One region of the Streptomyces sp. NPDC050121 genome, then DNA from elsewhere that is predicted to be linked to it. Evidence: riboswitches for the same ligand, from Rfam matches in the RefSeq annotation. Region 1 holds a riboswitch; each other region holds the start of a gene.

Region 1 (4,204 bases):
CTCGCCTGGGTCGAGAAGTACTTCGGCTCCATCCCCGGCCACGACGGCAAGCCCGAGCCCCGCGACGGCTCGCTGCCCGACGTCATCGGCGAGCAGTTGCGCGAGATCGTCGAGGAGGAGGTGCCGGCCCGCGCCCTGATGGCCGCCTACCGCCTGCCCGAGGACGGCACGCGCGCGTGCGACGCCGTCGACCTGGCGCTCACCATCCTGGGCGGCGGCGAGTCCTCCCGCCTGTACAACCGGCTCGTGCGCCGCGACCGTACGGCTGTGGCGGCCGGCTTCGGCCTGCTGCGGCTCGCCGGCGCGCCCTCCCTGGGCTGGCTGGACGTGAAGACGTCCGGTGACGTCGAGGTGCCCGTCATCGAGACCGCCATCGACGAGGAGCTCGCCCGGTTCGCCGAGGAGGGCCCCACGGCCGAGGAAATGGAGCGCGCCCAGGCCCAGTTGGAGCGCGAGTGGCTCGACCGGCTCGGCACGGTCGCCGGCCGCGCCGACGAACTGTGCCGCTACGCCGTCCTGTTCGGCGACCCGCAGCTCGCCCTGACCGCCGTCCAGCGGGTGCTGGACGTGACGTCCGAGGAGGTGCAGGAGGTCGCCAAGGCCCGCCTGCGCCCCGACAACCGCGCGGTGCTCGTCTACGAGCCGACCGCCGCCGAAGCCCCCGCCGACCAGGACGAGAACGAGGAGGCGGCCCGGTGACCGAGCTCGCCACGATGGACTTCCACCCCCAGCCCGCGGCGGGCGAGGCCAAGCCGTGGGCGTTCCCGGCGCCCGACCGCGCAGCGCTGGCCAACGGCCTGACCGTGCTGCACTGCCATCGCCCCGGCCAGCAGGTCGTCGCCGTCGAGATCCTCCTCGACGCGCCCCTGGACGCCGAACCGGCCGGCCTCGACGGCGTCGCCACGATCATGGCGCGCGCCTTCTCCGAGGGCACCGACAAGCACTCCGCCGAGGAGTTCGCCGCCGAACTGGAGCGCTGCGGCGCCACCCTGGACGCGCACGCCGACCACCCCGGCGTCCGCCTCAGCCTCGAAGTGCCGGCCTCGCGCCTGCCCAAGGGCCTCGGTCTGCTCGCCGACGCCCTCAGGGCGCCCGCGTTCGCCGACAGCGAGGTCGAGCGTCTCGTCCGCAACCGCCTGGACGAGATCCCGCACGAGCTCGCCAACCCCTCGCGGCGCGCCGCCAAGGAGCTCTCCAGGGAGCTGTTCCCGGCCACCGCGCGCATGTCGCGCCCGCGCCAGGGCACCGTGGAGACGGTCGAGAAGATCGACTCCGCCGCCGTGCGCGCGTTCTACGAGAGGCATGTGCGCCCCGCAACGGCCACCGCCGTGGTCGTCGGCGACCTCACCGGCGTGGACCTGGACGCCCTCCTCGGCGACACCCTGGGCGCCTGGACGGGCTCCTCGGCCCAGCCGCGGCCGGTGCCGCCGGTCACCGCCGACGACACCGGCAGGGTCGTCATCGTGGACCGCCCCGGCGCCGTCCAGACGCAGCTGCTGATCGGCCGGATCGGCGCCGACCGGCACGACCGCGTGTGGCCCGCGCAGGTGCTCGGCACGTACTGCCTCGGCGGCACCCTCACCTCCCGCCTGGACCGCGTCCTGCGCGAGGAGAAGGGCTACACCTACGGTGTTCGCGCCTTCGGGCAGGTCCTGCGGTCCGCGCCGGACGGCTCTGGCGCCGCGATGCTCGCCATCAGCGGCTCCGTGGACACCCCGAACACCGGTCCCGCCCTGGAGGACCTCTGGAAGGTGCTGCGCACCCTCGCCGAGGGCGGCCTGACCGACGCCGAGCGTGACGTCGCCGTGCAGAACCTGGTCGGGGTGGCGCCGCTGAAGTTCGAGACCGCCGCGGCCGTCGCGGGCACGCTGGCCGACCAGGTCGAGCAGCACCTGCCCGACGACTACCAGGCGACGCTGTACCAGCAGCTCGCCGCGACCGGCACCGTGGAGGCCACCGCGGCGGCCGTGAACGCCTTCCCGGTGGACCGGCTGGTGACCGTCCTGGTCGGTGACGCGGCCCGGATCAAGGAGCCGGTGGAGGCCCTCGGCATCGGCGCGGTGAAGGTCGTGTCCGCCGAGTAGGCGGACCGGCGGGCGCGGTGGCCGCGCCAACGGCACGCGCACGCAGGGGCCCTGGCCGACGGAAACGTCATCAGGGCCTCTGCGTGTCCGAATTGAGGCGGAGGTTGCCTGTCTGCCCTGTGGCATGCGCTACAAAAACCGGGATTCGTTTGAGGATTGAAACCCGTCCCGCTTAGCTTCGTCCGGGCTGTTCGTCAGGCAGTGCGCCGCAGCCGCGGCAGCGGACAGTCATCGCCGAGTCCCCGTACGGCGCGAGCCAGGGGAGCCGGGGACCCACGTGAAGTCCCTGGGGTGAATCGGACGCCCGCGCGAGCCGCGAGGGGGTCCGTAGGAGACCTTCCTGCTCCGAACCCGTCAGCTAACCCGGTAGGCGAGAGGGAAGGAAAGGACACCCCCCACTTCATGGCGTTCACCTGCGCCACCGGGAAGCACCGTCGGCCCAGCCGGATGCAGCGCACCACCGCGCGCGCCGCGGGCGTCGCGGCGCTCACCACCACCGGTGTCATGGCCACCGTCGCCTCCGCCCCGGCCTTCGCCGCCGAGCCCACCCCCGAGCAGACCGGGCTGATCCCCGTCGTCACCGCCGGCGAGGCCGTCGCCGACCAGATCGACGACCAGGTCGCCGTGCAGAAGAAGGCCGCCTACGAGCAGGCCGCACGTGAGGCGGCCGCCAAGAAGGCCGTCGAGGAGCGCGAGGCACGCGTGCGTGCCGCCCGTGAGGCCGAGCGCAAGCGGCTCAACGCCTTCGTGCTGCCGATCACGGGTTCCTACGTCTCCACCGGCTACCACGCCAGCAGTTCGCTGTGGTCCTCCGGCAGTCACACCGGCATCGACTTCCACGCCGCGACCGGCACCACGGTGCACGCGGTCGGCCTGGGCACCGTCGTCGAGGCCGGCTGGGGCGGGTCGTACGGCAACCAGGTGGTCATCAAGATGAACGACGGCACGTACACCCAGTACGGGCACCTGTCGTCCATCGGCGTCTCGGTGGGCCAGCAGGTCACTCCCGGCCAGCAGATCGGCCTGTCCGGCGCGACCGGCAACGTCACCGGTCCGCATCTGCACTTCGAGGCCCGCACCACGGCGGAGTACGGCTCGGACATCGACCCGGTCGCCTACCTCCGCCAGCACGGTGTGAACGTCTGACGGCGCACGGCGACAGATCGTCCAGCCCCGGCCCTCCCGGCCGGGGCTTTCGCCGTTTTCGATGCCCTGCTGTCCAAAAAATATCCATGGATTCCGGCCCGCCATCGGAAATTCCCGCTCATTGCAATAGAGTCACGGAACACACGTCAATCGTCGACGTTTCACGGGGATTAAGGCGGAGGTCCGTCATGCGTATTCCGGCGCACTCGGTGTGCACGGCCGTCCGGGACGACATCGTCTCGGGTGTCTACGAGCGCGGCAGCCGCCTCACCGAGGAACTCCTCGCCCGCCGCTACGGCGTTTCCCGCGTCCCCGTCCGGGAGGCGCTGCGCACGCTGGAGGCCGAGGGCTTCGTCGTGACGCGGCGGCACGCGGGCGCGTGCGTCGCGGAGCCGACCGAGCAGGAGGCCGCGGACGTGCTGGAGATGCGCATGCTCCTGGAGCCGCTCGGCGCCGCCCGGGCCGCCCAGCGGCGCACGGAGGCCCATCTGAAGGTGCTGCGCGGCCTCGTCCGGCTGGGCCAGGAGCGGGCCAGGAGGGGCAGCAGCGAGGATCTGCGCTCCCTGGGCGGCTGGTTCCACGAGACGCTCGCCCAGTCCTCCGGAAGCCATGCCCTGACGTCGATGCTCACCCAGCTGCGCCACAAGATCGCCTGGATGTACGCGGTGGAGGCGCCGGCCAACCCGGTGGAGTCCTGGGCCGAGCACGGGGCGATCGTGGACGCGGTGGCGCGCGGCGACCATGAGCGCGCGCGGGCGATCACGGCGCTGCACACCGAGCGCACGACGGCCGCGCACCGACTGCGCTTTTCCGGCGGACCGGAGCGCATCGACCGTGTGAGGACTTCGCAACCTCCCGTAAACATGACAAGCGTGCGGCATTAACACGAGAGCCGTATACAAAGAGGAGATAATTCGCGGGGGATTATTTCTGCTGCCCGCGGACGGGAAATGCGAAGGGCTCGCCCGATAATT
Region 2 (4,204 bases), on a different contig from region 1:
GGGCCTGTGCGATCTCGTCCAGGGCGGTGAGCACCTTCCGGCCCCGCTCCGTGTCGAGATGCTTGGCGGCACCGGCGGCGCGGGCGCTCTCCACCGTCGTACCGGGCCGGTACTTGCCGGTGAGGAAGCCGGAGGCCAGCGCGTAGTACGGGACGGCGGCGAGGCCGAAGCGCTCGGCGAGGTCCTGGAGGCCACCCTCGTAGGTGTCACGGGAGACCAGGTTGTAGTGGGGCTGGAGGGCGACGTACCGGGCCAGGCCCTCGCGGTCGGAGAACTCCAGGGACTCCTGGAGGCGTTCGGGGGAGATGTTGGAGGCGGCGATGTGGCGGACCTTGCCGGCCTTCACCAGTCCGTCGAGCGCGCCGACTATCTCCTCGACGGGCACCTCGGTCTTGTCGAAGTGCGTGTAGTAGAGGTCGATGTGGTCGGTGCCGAGGCGGCGCAGGGAGGCGTCGGCGGCGGCCTTGATATTGGCCGCGGTCAGGCCGGGGAACTCGGGGTGCTGGCTGACCTTGGTGGCGATGACCACGTCGTCGCGGTTGCCGCGCTGCTTCACCCAGTTGCCGATGATGGTCTCGGACTCACCGCCCGAGTTGCCCTCGACCCACGCCGAGTAGGAGTCGGCGGTGTCGAGGAAGTTGCCGCCGGCGGCCGCGTAGGCGTCGAGGACGGCGAAGGAGGCCGTCTCGTCGGCGGTCCAGCCGAAGACGTTGCCGCCGAGGGAGAGCGGGAAGACCTCGAGGCCGGAGGAGCCGAGCTTGCGAAGAGAAGTCATGCTTCACATCAACGGGCGCGGGCGGCACACCCATTCCCTGGGCAACACGAAGAACGTGTGAACAGCACACGTGGACGGAGCACGGGAACACCCCCGAGGGGGACCCTCAGGGGTGTTCCCGGGTACTACGGGTCTCACAGGCCTTACGGGTCTTACGGGTCTTACGGGTCTGACAGGTGTTCCCCGGAGGGGCGGCTCAGGGGTTGAGGCCCTTGCTGCGCAGCCAGGCCATCGGGTCGACGCCGTCGGAGTTGCCGTTCGGGTGGACCTCGAGGTGGAGGTGGGGCCCGGTCACGTTGCCCGTCGCGCCCACGCGGCCGATCACGTCACCGGTGCCGACCTTCTGGCCGACACTGACGCTGATCGAGGACTGGTGGCAGAACCAGAGTTCGGTGCCGTCGTCCAGCGTCAGGATGGTGCGGTAGCCGTAGGAACCGGCCCAGCCCGCCTCCGTGACGGTGCCGCTGTGGACGGCCTTGATGAGCGTGCCGGTGGGAGCGGCGAAGTCCAGGCCCGTGTGGTAGCCGGAGGACCACATGGAGCCGGCCTGACCGAAGGTCGAGGTGATCGTGTACGAGGAGGTCGGCAGCGTGTACTGCTTGGCGAGCTCGGCCAGGCGCGCGGCCTCGGCCTTCTCGGCGGCCTCCGCGGCGGCCTTCGCCTTTGCGGCGTCGGCCTTGGCCTTCGCGTCCTTCTCGGCCTTGGCGACGGCGTCGCTCGCGGCCTTGGCCGCGGCGGCCTCGGCGGCGGCCTGGGCCTTGGTCTCGATCTGGGTCTGCTGCGACTCGGCCTGCGCCATGATCCGGCTGCGCAGGGCCTCACCGGCGTCGGAGACGCTCTGGCTGCTGTCGTCGGCGGTGCTCTCGGAGCCGAAGGTCGCCAGGGCCGGCGCGGCGTCCTGGGCGGGCTCGTCGTCGGAGATGAGCGAGCCGACGTTCGGCAGGTCCGGCAGGGAGATGGAGACGGGGGCCTTGCCGGTGTTGGCGCTGGCCATGCCGCCCGCGCTGACGGCGGCTATGACGCCGACGCCGAGGACGGTGGAGCTGCGGGCGAACCCGCCGCCGCGCTGCTTGGCGACGCGGTGCTTGCCGCGTACCGGGCGAATGGACTCCGCGGTGGGGTTCCACTCCTCCCAGGGGCCCTCGTCGGTGCGGTAGTCGCCGTAGCCGAAGGTCTCGGTGGACCGCTGGGCGGGCACGAACGGGGCTTCTGGGGCAGGCCGGTTGGACGCCACGCGGGCGTACTCCTTTCCTTCCGTCGCCTACCGGGTTAGCTGACGGGTTCGGAGCGGGAAGGTCTCCTACGCGCGTATACCTGCCGTGGACTCCGCGAGTTCACGGTGGCTTCCGTGCGATTCACCCCAAGGTGGTGGTTCCCCGGTTCCCTTACGGGATTCGGCACATGCGCACGGAGCCGACTCTTGTGACGGCTGGGACGACCGCGCTGCGTTATCGAACGTTAATAGACCTGGGGGCCGGTTTCCAAGCACTTCTACTTGATCAACAACATTTTCGGCCTGGGACTTTCGCCCCATGACCGGCGAAAAACGGGCGAGTTGACGGAAGAGGCGTCCGAAAAGACGGCGTACGCACAGTAACCAACCGGCCACATGTCCAGGTCACGCACTGAGGGGTCCCTGATGTGCGCTGAAGCATCCCGGATGCGCGCCGAATTGCCCCGGACAACACCGAGGGCCGGAACCCTTTCGGATTCCGGCCCTCGGCCTTCAGTAGCGGGGACAGGATTTGAACCTGCGACCTCTGGGTTATGAGCCCAGCGAGCTACCGAGCTGCTCCACCCCGCGTCGTTGTGACTCCAGTCTACGCTACTTCCGGGGCGTGAAACACCACGGTTTACCGCCGCCCCCGATGCCCCGCCCCCGCCGCCTCATTCCAGGTGCCGGTTCGGGGTCTTCGCCCGCGCCTCGAACTCCGGGAGGACGAGGACGTCGACGCCCGCGGCCGTCAGGAGCCCGGTTCCGTCCGCCTCCGTCACGAAGGTGTCGGGCTCGCGCCAGGCGGTGACCACCCGGCGCACGCCCGCGTCGAGGATGAGGCGGGCGCAGGGGGAGGGGCGGGAGGAGCGACGGGCGCAGGGTTCGAGGCTGCTGTACACGGTGGCCGTGGGCAGCCGCGGGTCGGCGGGGTCGAGCTTCGCGAGGGCCGCCTCCTCGGCGTGCACGACCGGGTCGCCGGCCTCGCGGGAGTGGCCGCGGGCCAGTTCCGTACCGTCGGCGGCCACGATCACCGCGCCGACACTGAAGGCGGTCCGCGACGGCGGACACTGCGCCGCGAGCTCGCAGGCGAGGGCCAGCCAGTGGCGGTCGGCCGCGGCGGGGAGCGGTCCGGCGCCGGGGGCGGTGGGCTGGTAGCGGTTCAGTACGACGTCCTCGATGCGCCGCGTCTCGACCAGGCGCAGCCGTCCGCCCTGGTAGCCGCCCGGCCCGAAGAGGCGGGGCGCGTCCGGGTCGCCCACGAAGAGCGGGGCGACGACGAGCTGGAGTTCGTCGGCGAGGCCCTGCTGGAGCAGCTGGGTGTGCACGGTGCCGCCACCCTCGACCATGAGACGCCGCACACCCCGCACATCGTGCAGGTGTTCGAGGAGGCGGCGCCAGTCCAGTTCGGGGCCGAGCGGGACGACGTCCGCGGCGATCCCGAGGGCGCGGGCGCGCTCGGCGCCCTTGTCCGTCGTACACACGACCTTCTCGTCGCCCGTGTGCCAGAAGTTCGCCGCGGGATCGAGCTCGCCGGAGCCGCTGACCGTGACCTTGAGGGGGTACGGCGGTCGGCCCTCGGCGACGCGGGCGGCGCGCCGCTCCGGGGAGTTCACGAGGAGCCGGGGGTTGTCCGCGCGGATGGTGCCGGCGCCGATGAGGATGGCGTCGACGGAGGCCCGTACCTCGTCGACGCGGTCGAAGTCGGCGGGGCTGGACAGGAGCAGGCGCTCGGGGGTGGTGTCGTCCAGGTAGCCGTCGAGGGAGACGGCGGCGGACAGCAGGACGTACGGGTACGGCATCGACGCGCTCCCCGGTGGCGTGGGTGGAGGTGGGTGAGAGGTGGGTGACGTGGGTTGACGTGGACTCTTGGTTCAAGTTTGAAACAAACTACACTGGTCGCATGACGACTCGCTGGCTCACCCCCGAGGAGCAACGCGCCTGGCGCGCCTACGTCGCCGGGTACCTCCTCGTCGAGGACGCGATCGACCGGCAGCTCCAGCAGGAGGCCGGCATGCCTCACCTGTACTACTCCATCCTCGCCAACCTCTCCGACACACCGGAGCGGCGCCTGCGGATGACCGAGCTCGCGGAGCAGCTGAAGATCACCCGCAGCAGGCTGACGTATGCGGTGACCCGTCTGGAGAAGGACGGGCTACTGCGTCGCGAGGACTGCATCTGGGACAAGCGCGGGAGTGTCGCGGTCCTCACGGACG
Region 3 (4,204 bases), on a different contig from region 1:
CCCTCGCCCGGCGCGCCGCGGCGATCGGCGTCGAGCTGTTCGTCGTCGACGACGGCTGGTTCGGGGCGCGCACCGGCGACCACGCCGGGCTCGGTGACTGGCGGCCCAACCCCGACCGCTTCCCGAAGGGGCTCAAGCCGCTCGCCGACTATGTGCACGCCCTCGGTATGCAGTTCGGCATCTGGGTCGAGCCCGAGATGGTCAACCCCGACAGCGAGCTGTACCGGGCGCACCCCGACTGGGTGCAGTTCCAAACGGGACGAAAGCGGACGGAGTTCCGCAATCAGCTAGTACTGAACCTCGCGCGCGAGGACGTCCAGGAGTACCTCTGGGAACAGCTCGACGCCCTCCTGTCCAGCGCCCCCGTCGACTACGTGAAGTGGGACTTCAACCGCTGCTTCACCGACGCCGGTTGGCCGGACGATCCCTACCCGCAGCGCCTCTGGGTGGACCATGTGCGGGCCCTCTACGGCCTGCTGGACCGGTTGCGGGCCGCCCACCCGGGCGTCGCCTTCGAGTCCTGCTCGGGCGGCGGCGGACGCATCGACCTCGGGATCATGAGCCGCACCGACCAGGTGTGGACCTCCGACAACACCGACCCCCTCGACCGGCTCGACATCCAGCACGGCTTCAGTCAGATCCACCCCGCCCGGGTCATGGCCGCCTGGGTCACGGACAGCCCGAATGCCCAGCTCAACGGCCGGGTCAGCTCGCTGCGCTTCCGGTTCGTCAGCGCCATGGCCGGGGTGCTCGGCGTCGGCGGGGACCTCTCCGAATGGAGCGAGGAGGAGCTGGCCGAGGCGCGGGAGTGGGTGAACCTCTACAAGGACATCCGGCCTCTTGTGCAGCACGGCGACCTCTACCGGCTGCGGCCGCCGGCCGGCGGCCTGAGCGCCGTCCAGTACGTGCGTGGCGACGAGGCGGTCGTCCTCGCCTGGCTTCAGGCGCAGCGGTTCGGCGAGCCCGTTCCGGCGCTTCGACTGCGCGGGCTCGACCCGACAGCGCCTTACGAATGCCGCGAAACGGGCGAAGTGCACCGAGGGGCCGTGCTGCTGCACCGTGGGCTGCGGACCGGACTGCGGGGCGACCTTGATGCGACGGTTATCCGACTGCGCCGCATCTGAGGGTTATGTCCGAATTGGGGCCTTAATTCCAACTCGCTGCGGAGTAAGGAAACCTGGGGAAGTCTCACGTGAGCAGCGTCATATTCGTGACCGTACGTCGCGCGTCATGCTCACGTAATTTGCATGCCTTTCAAGGGGGTTTGACGAAAAGCGGGCCTATTGATTGACGGAGCGTGACCGGGAATTCGCACAGCGGATCAAGAGAAATGCGTTGTCCGTGCAACCTCTGCTTGTCCCTGTGCGTCCTGGTCGCTTACGTTCCACACCAATCCGGACGGACGCCTAATCCTGCCGCCGCCCGGTGTCCGCACACTCACCCGTACCCGGCAGGAGCGGGGGACCCACAGGCAGAACCGCCTGTTCCGGTCCCGGAACAGGCTTGGGGTAAAGCCGCGCCTCGGCGCGGCCGGACATCTCCAGTCCGCACCCGACAGCTCACCTCGCAGGCGCCGGAGAGGAATTCGTCATGCCCGCGAAGGGTAAGCACCGCCGTCCCAAGTCCCAGCGCTTCACCCGTTCCATCGCCGTCGTCGGAACCGGCGGCGCCGCGCTCGCCCTTCCGCTCATAGGCGCCACCGGCGCCCACGCCGCCCCCGTGCAATCGGCCTCCCAGTCCGTCGCGCAGACGGTCGCGCAGTCTGTTTCGGAAAAGGCCGTGCAATCCGTTCCGGTGGCGCAGAAGAAGGCCGCCGCCACGGGCACCCGGACCTACACCGTGCGGTCCGGCGACTACCTCTCGAAGATCGCCGACGAGCAGAACGTCAGCGGCGGCTGGCAGAAGCTGTACCAGGACAACCGTGCGGCCATCGGCGGCGACCCGTCGCTGATCCACCCCGGCCTGAAGCTCTCGATCGGCAAGAAGGCCACGACCGGCGGCACCAAGTCGTCGTCGGGTTCGTCCTCTTCGTCCGCCTCGACGAAGTCGCCCACCCAGGCCGCCGAGAAGACCACCAGCACCTCCAGCGGTTACACCCTGCCGGTGGCCGGCGCGACCATCGGAACCGGTTACCACGTGGCCGGCAGCATGTGGTCCAGCGGCTACCACACCGGCGTCGACTTCGTCGTCCCGACCGGCACCTCCCTCAAGGCCGTGGGCGCGGGCACCGTCGTCTCCGCGGGCTGGGGCGGCGCGTACGGCAACCAGGTCGTCATCAAGCTCGCCGACGGCTACTACGCCCAGTACGCTCACCTCTCGCAGCTCTCCGTCTCGGCCGGCCAGACCGTGACCGAGGGCCAGCAGATCGGCCTGTCCGGTGCGACCGGCAACGTGACCGGCCCGCACCTGCACTTCGAGATCCGTACCACGCCGGACTACGGCTCGGACGTGGACCCGGTCGCCTACCTCCGCTCGCACGGTGTCGCCGTCGGCTGACCCCGCCGACGACCGCACGCCACCCGCCTGACCGCGCCTGACCACGCTTGGCGCGCCACACGCCTGACACGCCTGACACGCAGCCGAAGGCCGGACCCCGATCCCCGGGTCCGGCCTTCGGTGTTCCCGCATGCCGGTCCCGCCGACGGGCCTTGCGTGTTCGTGATCGTTTCGTTGCGGTCGGGTGGCAGCCCCTTTCGTCCCCTCGACAGGCGGGTCAGGGTGGGGCCACAGTGATCCCCGTCAGGGAGCAAGCGCTTTCTGCCGTTCTTCGGAGGTCCCGTGTCCGGCGCCGACCGACGCACCGTCATCAACCGGTTCCTGAGCACTGCGGCGGCCGTGGCGCTCCTGGCCGGCGTCGCACCGTCCGCCTCGGCCGCGTCCGGCGGCACGGACCTCGTCCGTCCCGGCGACCGGCGACTCGTCTACGAGGGGCACTGGGGCTGTACCGCCGAGGCCGCGATCACCGTCAACTCCGGTTCCCGGCTGCGGTTCCGGTTCGCGGGCGGCGCCGTCCACGCCCTGTTCGACGTCTCGTCGGTCACCGTGCCCGCACAGGCGTACGTGTCGGTCGACGGAGGCCCGAAAAAGCTGCACGCCGTCGACCGCGCCGATCTCGCGATCACGGCGACCGGGCGGGGCCCGCACACGGTGCAGCTGTCCGTGAAAGACGTCCACTCGCGGGCCGGCCGGTGGACGCCCCCGCTGGAGACCGGAGTCGTCCTGACCGGACTCAAGGGCCGTCTCCTCGGTCAACCTCCCGTCAGAGCACGTGAGTTGGCGTTCTACGGCGACTCGATCACCCAGGGTGTGATGGCGCTCTGTGAGGTCAACACCTCCGACTGCGCCGACGGGACGGCCGCGTACCCGACCCTCGTCGCCGACGCCCTGCACGCCTCGCTCACCCAGGTCGGGTTCGGGCGGCAGGGTGTGCTCCAGACCGGCAACGGGGGAGTGCCGACCGCCGGTGACGCGTCCGGCTGGAACTTCGCGGGCTCCCCGGCGCGCCCGGACCGCGACGCCGACGTGATCGTCGTCAACCAGGGCACCAACGACGCCGCCTACGGCTCGACCGAGCTCCGTGCCGCCTACCACGCCTACCTGGAGCGTCTTCGGTCGGCCGCCCCGCACCCCCGCATCCTCGCCCTGCGTCCCTTCGACGGGTCGCACGCCGCCGACATCGCCGCGGTGGTCGCCGAACTCGCCGATTCCCGCACGGAGTTCGTCGACACGACCGGCTGGCTCTCGGCGGCAGACGGCGACTTCCACGGTGCCGTCCACCCGAGTGCCCAAGGTCACCGCAAGGCGGCCGACCGCCTCGTCGCCCTCATCGGAAACCCCGCGCAGGGTCGCCAGTGAACGCCACCCGCCGCCGAAGAGCCGCCGCCGTCACCGTCGCCCGCCTGCGCACGCTCGCCCAGAACCCCGCGTACCGCGCGGGCCGGGTGCGGCTACCCGCAGTCCACGTACCCCGACCACCACCCCGGCGCCGAGACCCGCCGGGTGCCCAGGCCGTCCCTCACCCACCCCGCCCACTGAAGGAGCCGCTTCCCGTGTCGACCACGCGCAGAGCATTCGGAGCCCTCGCCGCCGGCGCCGCCCTGGCCGCCCTCGCCCCCGCGGGCGCCGCGAGCGCCACACCCCGTCACCGCCGGCTGATCGCCCACGACGACTTCCGCCACGGTCTGCGCAAGTGGGCCGTGGAACT
Region 4 (4,204 bases), on a different contig from region 1:
CGTCGCCGCGGCGACACCGATCACGGTGACCGGGACGACGTACCGCACGGCCTTGCGCCGGCCGGCGCGCAGGTCGTCGGCCTCCCCGCTGTTCGGCTCCCCGCCGGTCAGGGTGTCGTCGGATGCCTTCGGTGCCATGTGTGCCTTACCTCCGTCGTCGGCGGCGGCTGGTCATCTCACGCTGAACGCCCCACCCAAGCCGCCATTCTCACCCGAATCGGTGAGGAGTGGTGTTTTCTCGTAGTCCCCATCTGACCAAATCGCCCACCCGAAAACGTCAACCCGAGGGCTCAACTCCGCGTACGCCTGCGGTATGACACGAAAGCAAGGAAAGGCCAACCGACCCGTAGGGGTCCCTCCGGAAGACGACACCTTCCCCTAGGGACACAGGGGTTGGAGGGTGCAGGCGAGGAAGGGTCGCGGGGCTCGCGGTGAGGACGAGTGGTGCGGGGGGGGCGGGGCGAGGGGCGAGCGGTGTGGGGGGTGCGGGGCGAGGGGCGAGGGGTGAGGGGGGCGAGGGGCGTGGGGGCCGGGGTGAGGGGCGAGCGGCGTGGGGGGGGTGCGCGGGGTCTGAGGGGGTGCGGGCCCTGAGGGGGTGCGGGCCCTGAGGGGGTGCGGGCCCTGAGGGGTGCCGGGCCTGAGGGGTGCCGGGCCGAAGCGGAGTGCGGCACCTGAGAGGGGGCCGGGCCGGAGGCGATCGCCGGACCTGCGCGGGTGCCGGACCGGAGGAGGGTGCGGCACCGGAGAGGTCGCCGGATCGCAGGGGGTGCCGAACCGGACGGGGGGTGCTGAACCGGACGGGGGGTGCTGAACCGGACGGGGGGTGCTGAACCGGACGGGGGGTGCCGAACCGGAGGCGATCGCCGGGCCGAAGCGGGGTGCCGGACCGGAACGGGGTACCGGACCGGAACGGCGCCGGACCGCAGGCGGCGTGCCGGGCCGCAGGCGGGTGCTAGCGGCGGGGCGGCGTGCCGGGCCGGAGGTGGGTGCTAGCGGCGGGGCGGAGGGGTCAGCCGGCTCGGTGGACCACCGCGTCGCACAGTTCCATCAGCGCCGCCTTCGCGCCGCACTCCCGCAGTGGCGCGAGCGCGGACCGCGCGTCCTTGGCGTACCGCACGGTGTCCCGGCGGGCCTGCTCCAGCGCGGGGTGCACGCGGAGCGCCTCCAGGGCCTCGGCGAGCCGGGCGTCGTCGCTCAGGTCGGAGTCCAGCAGCTCGCACAGGGCGATGTCCTCGGGCAGCGACAGGCGCGCCGCCCGCTCTCGCAGCCGTAGCACGGGCAGCGTGGGAACGCCCTCACGAAGATCCGTCCCCGGCGTCTTGCCCGACTCGTGCGAGTCGGACGCGATGTCCAGGACGTCGTCGGCCAGCTGGAAGGCGACGCCCAGCCGCTCGCCGTACTGCGTGAGCACGTCGACGACCGTCTCGTCGGCGCCCGACATCATTGCCCCGAACCGGCAGGCCACCGCCACCAGCGAGCCCGTCTTGCCGCCGAGCACGTCGAGGTAGTGCTCGACCGGGTCCCGTCCGTCGGTAGGACCGGCCGTCTCCAGGATCTGCCCGGTGACCAGCCGCTCGAACGCCTCGGCCTGTACCCGCACCGCCTCCGGTCCGAGGTCGGCCAGGATGTGGGAGGCGCGCGCGAAGAGGAAGTCGCCCGTGAGGACGGCGACGGAGTTCCCCCAGCGGGCGTTCGCGCTGGGCACCCCGCGGCGCACGGCGGCCTCGTCCATCACGTCGTCGTGGTACAGCGTAGCCAGGTGAGTCAGCTCCACGACCACGGCCGACGGCACGATGCCCGGCGCGTACGGGTCCCCGAACTGCGACGCGAGCACCACGAGCAGCGGCCGGAACCGCTTCCCGCCCGCCCGCACGAGATGCTGGGCGGCCTCCGTGATGAACGGAACCTCACTCTTGGTGGCCTCGAGCAAGCCTTCCTCGACAGCCGCCAATCCGGCCTGGACATCGGCTTCCAGAGCCTGGTCCCGCACGCTCAGCCCGAACGGCCCGACGACGGTCACGAGGGGTCTCCTGTCTGCTGGTGTCTACTGGCGATTACGCGGTTTGTCGATAGGTCTCTGCCATCACTCAAGTCAGCGTATCCGGTCACGTTTCGATCACCGATAGCCCCCACGGTTACAGGCCAGGCGGTATCGGATCACGCCCGATATGTTCCTGATTCAAATATATGAACTGATATTTGTAGAGTTAGCCGGAAGTAAGGACTTCCGCCCGGCAACGCCATCGACGCCGGAGTCGCCATCTCCACCCCCTCCCCACCGTCACCGACTTGGGATTTAATGCCCGATTCGCCGCACTTGTGGACGCTGGTGACTTGACTCACTCCCCCCGTCGAACCCGCCCAGCCCCGCCCGATCCGACCGTTCACGGATTCTCCACATCTCCAAGCAAGTTGAGGCTTTGCACTCACAAAGGATCAAGCGCCCCATAGGCCACAGACCAAGGTCAATATGGGTGATCTATGAATCTGCTACTTGTTTCGGACATGTGCTCTCGCATACGTTCCCGGCCTGTCGGGCGGAACGCCGAATCCTGCCGCCGCCCGTACACCCACCTAGAACGCACGGCAGGAGCGGGGGAACCAGGTAAGTCGCCGGGCCGGATGTCTCAGACATATCGGTACGGCTCGGGGTGAAGTCGCGCCCGTCAGAACGCGACCGGGCAACTCCTGCCCGAACCCGACAGCTCACCTCGCAGGCGCCGGAGAGGAAATTCGTCATGCCCGCTGCCGCTCAGCCGCGCCGCACCCGTCGTAACCGTCTCGTCCGCACGCTCACCGTCGCCGCCACCGGCGCGGCCGTGCTCGCCCTTCCGCTCCTCGGCGCGACCGGCGCCTCCGCGGCGACCCCGACCGTCGCCACCGCCACCAGCCTCGGGTACGCCAACAACCTCGACGGCTGGATCCGCGCCTCCCTCCACGTCATGGCCCAGCACGGCATCCCGGGGACGTACAACGGCATCTACCGCAACGTCATCCGCGAGTCCTCCGGCAACCCCTACGCCATCAACCTCTGGGACTCCAACGCGGCCGCGGGCATCCCGTCCAAGGGCCTGCTTCAGGTCATCGACCCGACCTTCCGCGCCTATCACGTCGCAGGCACCTCCTGGGACTCCTACGAACCGGTCGCCAACATCACCGCCGCCTGCAACTACGCGGCCGCCCGTTACGGCTCGATCGACAACGTGTTCGGCGCGTACTGACAGATCTCCGTAGGAACCCCAGCCCAGGGGCCTACGGGTCCTACAGGCCCTACAGGCCCTACAGGCCCTACAGGCTCTGCAGGCTCTGCAGGCTCTGCAGGCTCTGCAGGTCTGCAGGTCTGCAGGTCTGCAGGTCTGCAGGTCCTACGCGTCTGTGGGGTTCATTGGCCTGCGGGGTCTACGGGTCTGCGAGGTCCACGGGTCCGCGGGCCCTACGGGAACAGTCTTTCGAGGACGACGGCCACGCCGTCGTCCTCGTTCGACGTCGTCACCTCGTCGGCCACCGCCTTGAGTTCGGGGTGGGCGTTGGCCATCGCGACTCCGCGCGCGGCCCAGTCGAACATCGGGATGTCGTTGGGCATGTCCCCGAAGGCGACGGTGTCCTCGGGCCGCAGGCCCAGGTGTTCGGCGGCCAGGGCCAGGCCCGTCGCCTTGGTGATCCCGCAGGGCTGGAGCTCGACCGTGCCGGGTCCCGACATGGTGACCGTGGCGAGCGAGCCGACCGCCGCGCGGGCCGTCGCCGCCAACTCGTCGTCGGACAGGGTGGGATGGCGCAGCAGCACCTTGCTGATCGGCTCGCACCACAGATCGTCGCGCCGGTCGACACGCAGGGCGGGCAGCGTCGGGTGCGGCATCCGGTAGCCCGGCTCGATGAGCGTCAGCCCGTCCACGCCGTCCTGGTCGACGGCCGCGTACAGCTGCCCCACCTCCGCCTCGATCTTGCCGAGCGCGGTCTCGGCCAGCTCCCGGTCCAGGGTGACCGACCACAGCAGACGGTCCGCGCCGGCGTCGTACAACTGCGCGCCCTGTCCGCACACCGCGAGCCCCCTGCTGTGCAGCCGGTCGAACAGGGGGCGTACGCGGGGCGCGGGGCGTCCTGTGACCACCAGGTGGCGTGCGCCGGCGGCGGCCACCCGCGCGAGCGCGTCGAGGGACCGGTCGGAGAACGTGTCGTCGCCGCGCAGCAGCGTTCCGTCCAGGTC

The links. Region 1 has a riboswitch for cyclic di-AMP ahead of ACIBTS_RS28905 (M23 family metallopeptidase). Riboswitches for the same ligand answer to the same signal wherever they lie in the genome.
Region 2: linked by a shared signal. The riboswitch ahead of ACIBTS_RS47465 (M23 family metallopeptidase) and the one ahead of ACIBTS_RS28905 (M23 family metallopeptidase) in region 1 are both predicted to bind cyclic di-AMP.
Region 3: linked by a shared signal. The riboswitch ahead of ACIBTS_RS02880 (peptidoglycan DD-metalloendopeptidase family protein) and the one ahead of ACIBTS_RS28905 (M23 family metallopeptidase) in region 1 are both predicted to bind cyclic di-AMP.
Region 4: linked by a shared signal. The riboswitch ahead of ACIBTS_RS29375 (transglycosylase SLT domain-containing protein) and the one ahead of ACIBTS_RS28905 (M23 family metallopeptidase) in region 1 are both predicted to bind cyclic di-AMP.

What each region holds. Positions count from the first base shown of each region.
Region 1 is NZ_JBITJV010000021.1:126,598-130,801, forward strand. It holds gene ACIBTS_RS28895 (pitrilysin family protein) at 1-699, shown strand, start outside; gene ACIBTS_RS28900 (M16 family metallopeptidase) at 696-2,084, shown strand; cyclic di-AMP (ydaO/yuaA leader) riboswitch at 2,307-2,472, shown strand; gene ACIBTS_RS28905 (M23 family metallopeptidase) at 2,487-3,230, shown strand; gene ACIBTS_RS28910 (GntR family transcriptional regulator) at 3,419-4,114, shown strand.
Region 2 is NZ_JBITJV010000071.1:12,676-16,879, forward strand. It holds gene ACIBTS_RS47460 (aldo/keto reductase) at 1-775, opposite strand, end outside; gene ACIBTS_RS47465 (M23 family metallopeptidase) at 972-2,009, opposite strand; cyclic di-AMP (ydaO/yuaA leader) riboswitch at 2,017-2,185, opposite strand; tRNA gene ACIBTS_RS47470 (tRNA-Met) at 2,506-2,579, opposite strand; gene ACIBTS_RS47475 (dihydrofolate reductase family protein) at 2,663-3,790, opposite strand; gene ACIBTS_RS47480 (MarR family winged helix-turn-helix transcriptional regulator) at 3,892-4,204, shown strand, end outside.
Region 3 is NZ_JBITJV010000002.1:103,055-107,258, reverse strand. It holds gene ACIBTS_RS02885 (alpha-galactosidase) at 1-1,124, shown strand, start outside; cyclic di-AMP (ydaO/yuaA leader) riboswitch at 1,429-1,586, shown strand; gene ACIBTS_RS02880 (peptidoglycan DD-metalloendopeptidase family protein) at 1,591-2,496, shown strand; gene ACIBTS_RS02875 (GDSL-type esterase/lipase family protein) at 2,779-3,855, shown strand; gene ACIBTS_RS02870 (DUF6250 domain-containing protein) at 4,050-4,204, shown strand, end outside.
Region 4 is NZ_JBITJV010000022.1:52,521-56,724, reverse strand. It holds gene ACIBTS_RS29385 (outer membrane lipoprotein carrier protein LolA) at 1-138, opposite strand, end outside; gene ACIBTS_RS29380 (polyprenyl synthetase family protein) at 1,010-2,020, opposite strand; cyclic di-AMP (ydaO/yuaA leader) riboswitch at 2,534-2,735, shown strand; gene ACIBTS_RS29375 (transglycosylase SLT domain-containing protein) at 2,739-3,221, shown strand; gene ACIBTS_RS29370 (HAD family hydrolase) at 3,434-4,204, opposite strand, start outside.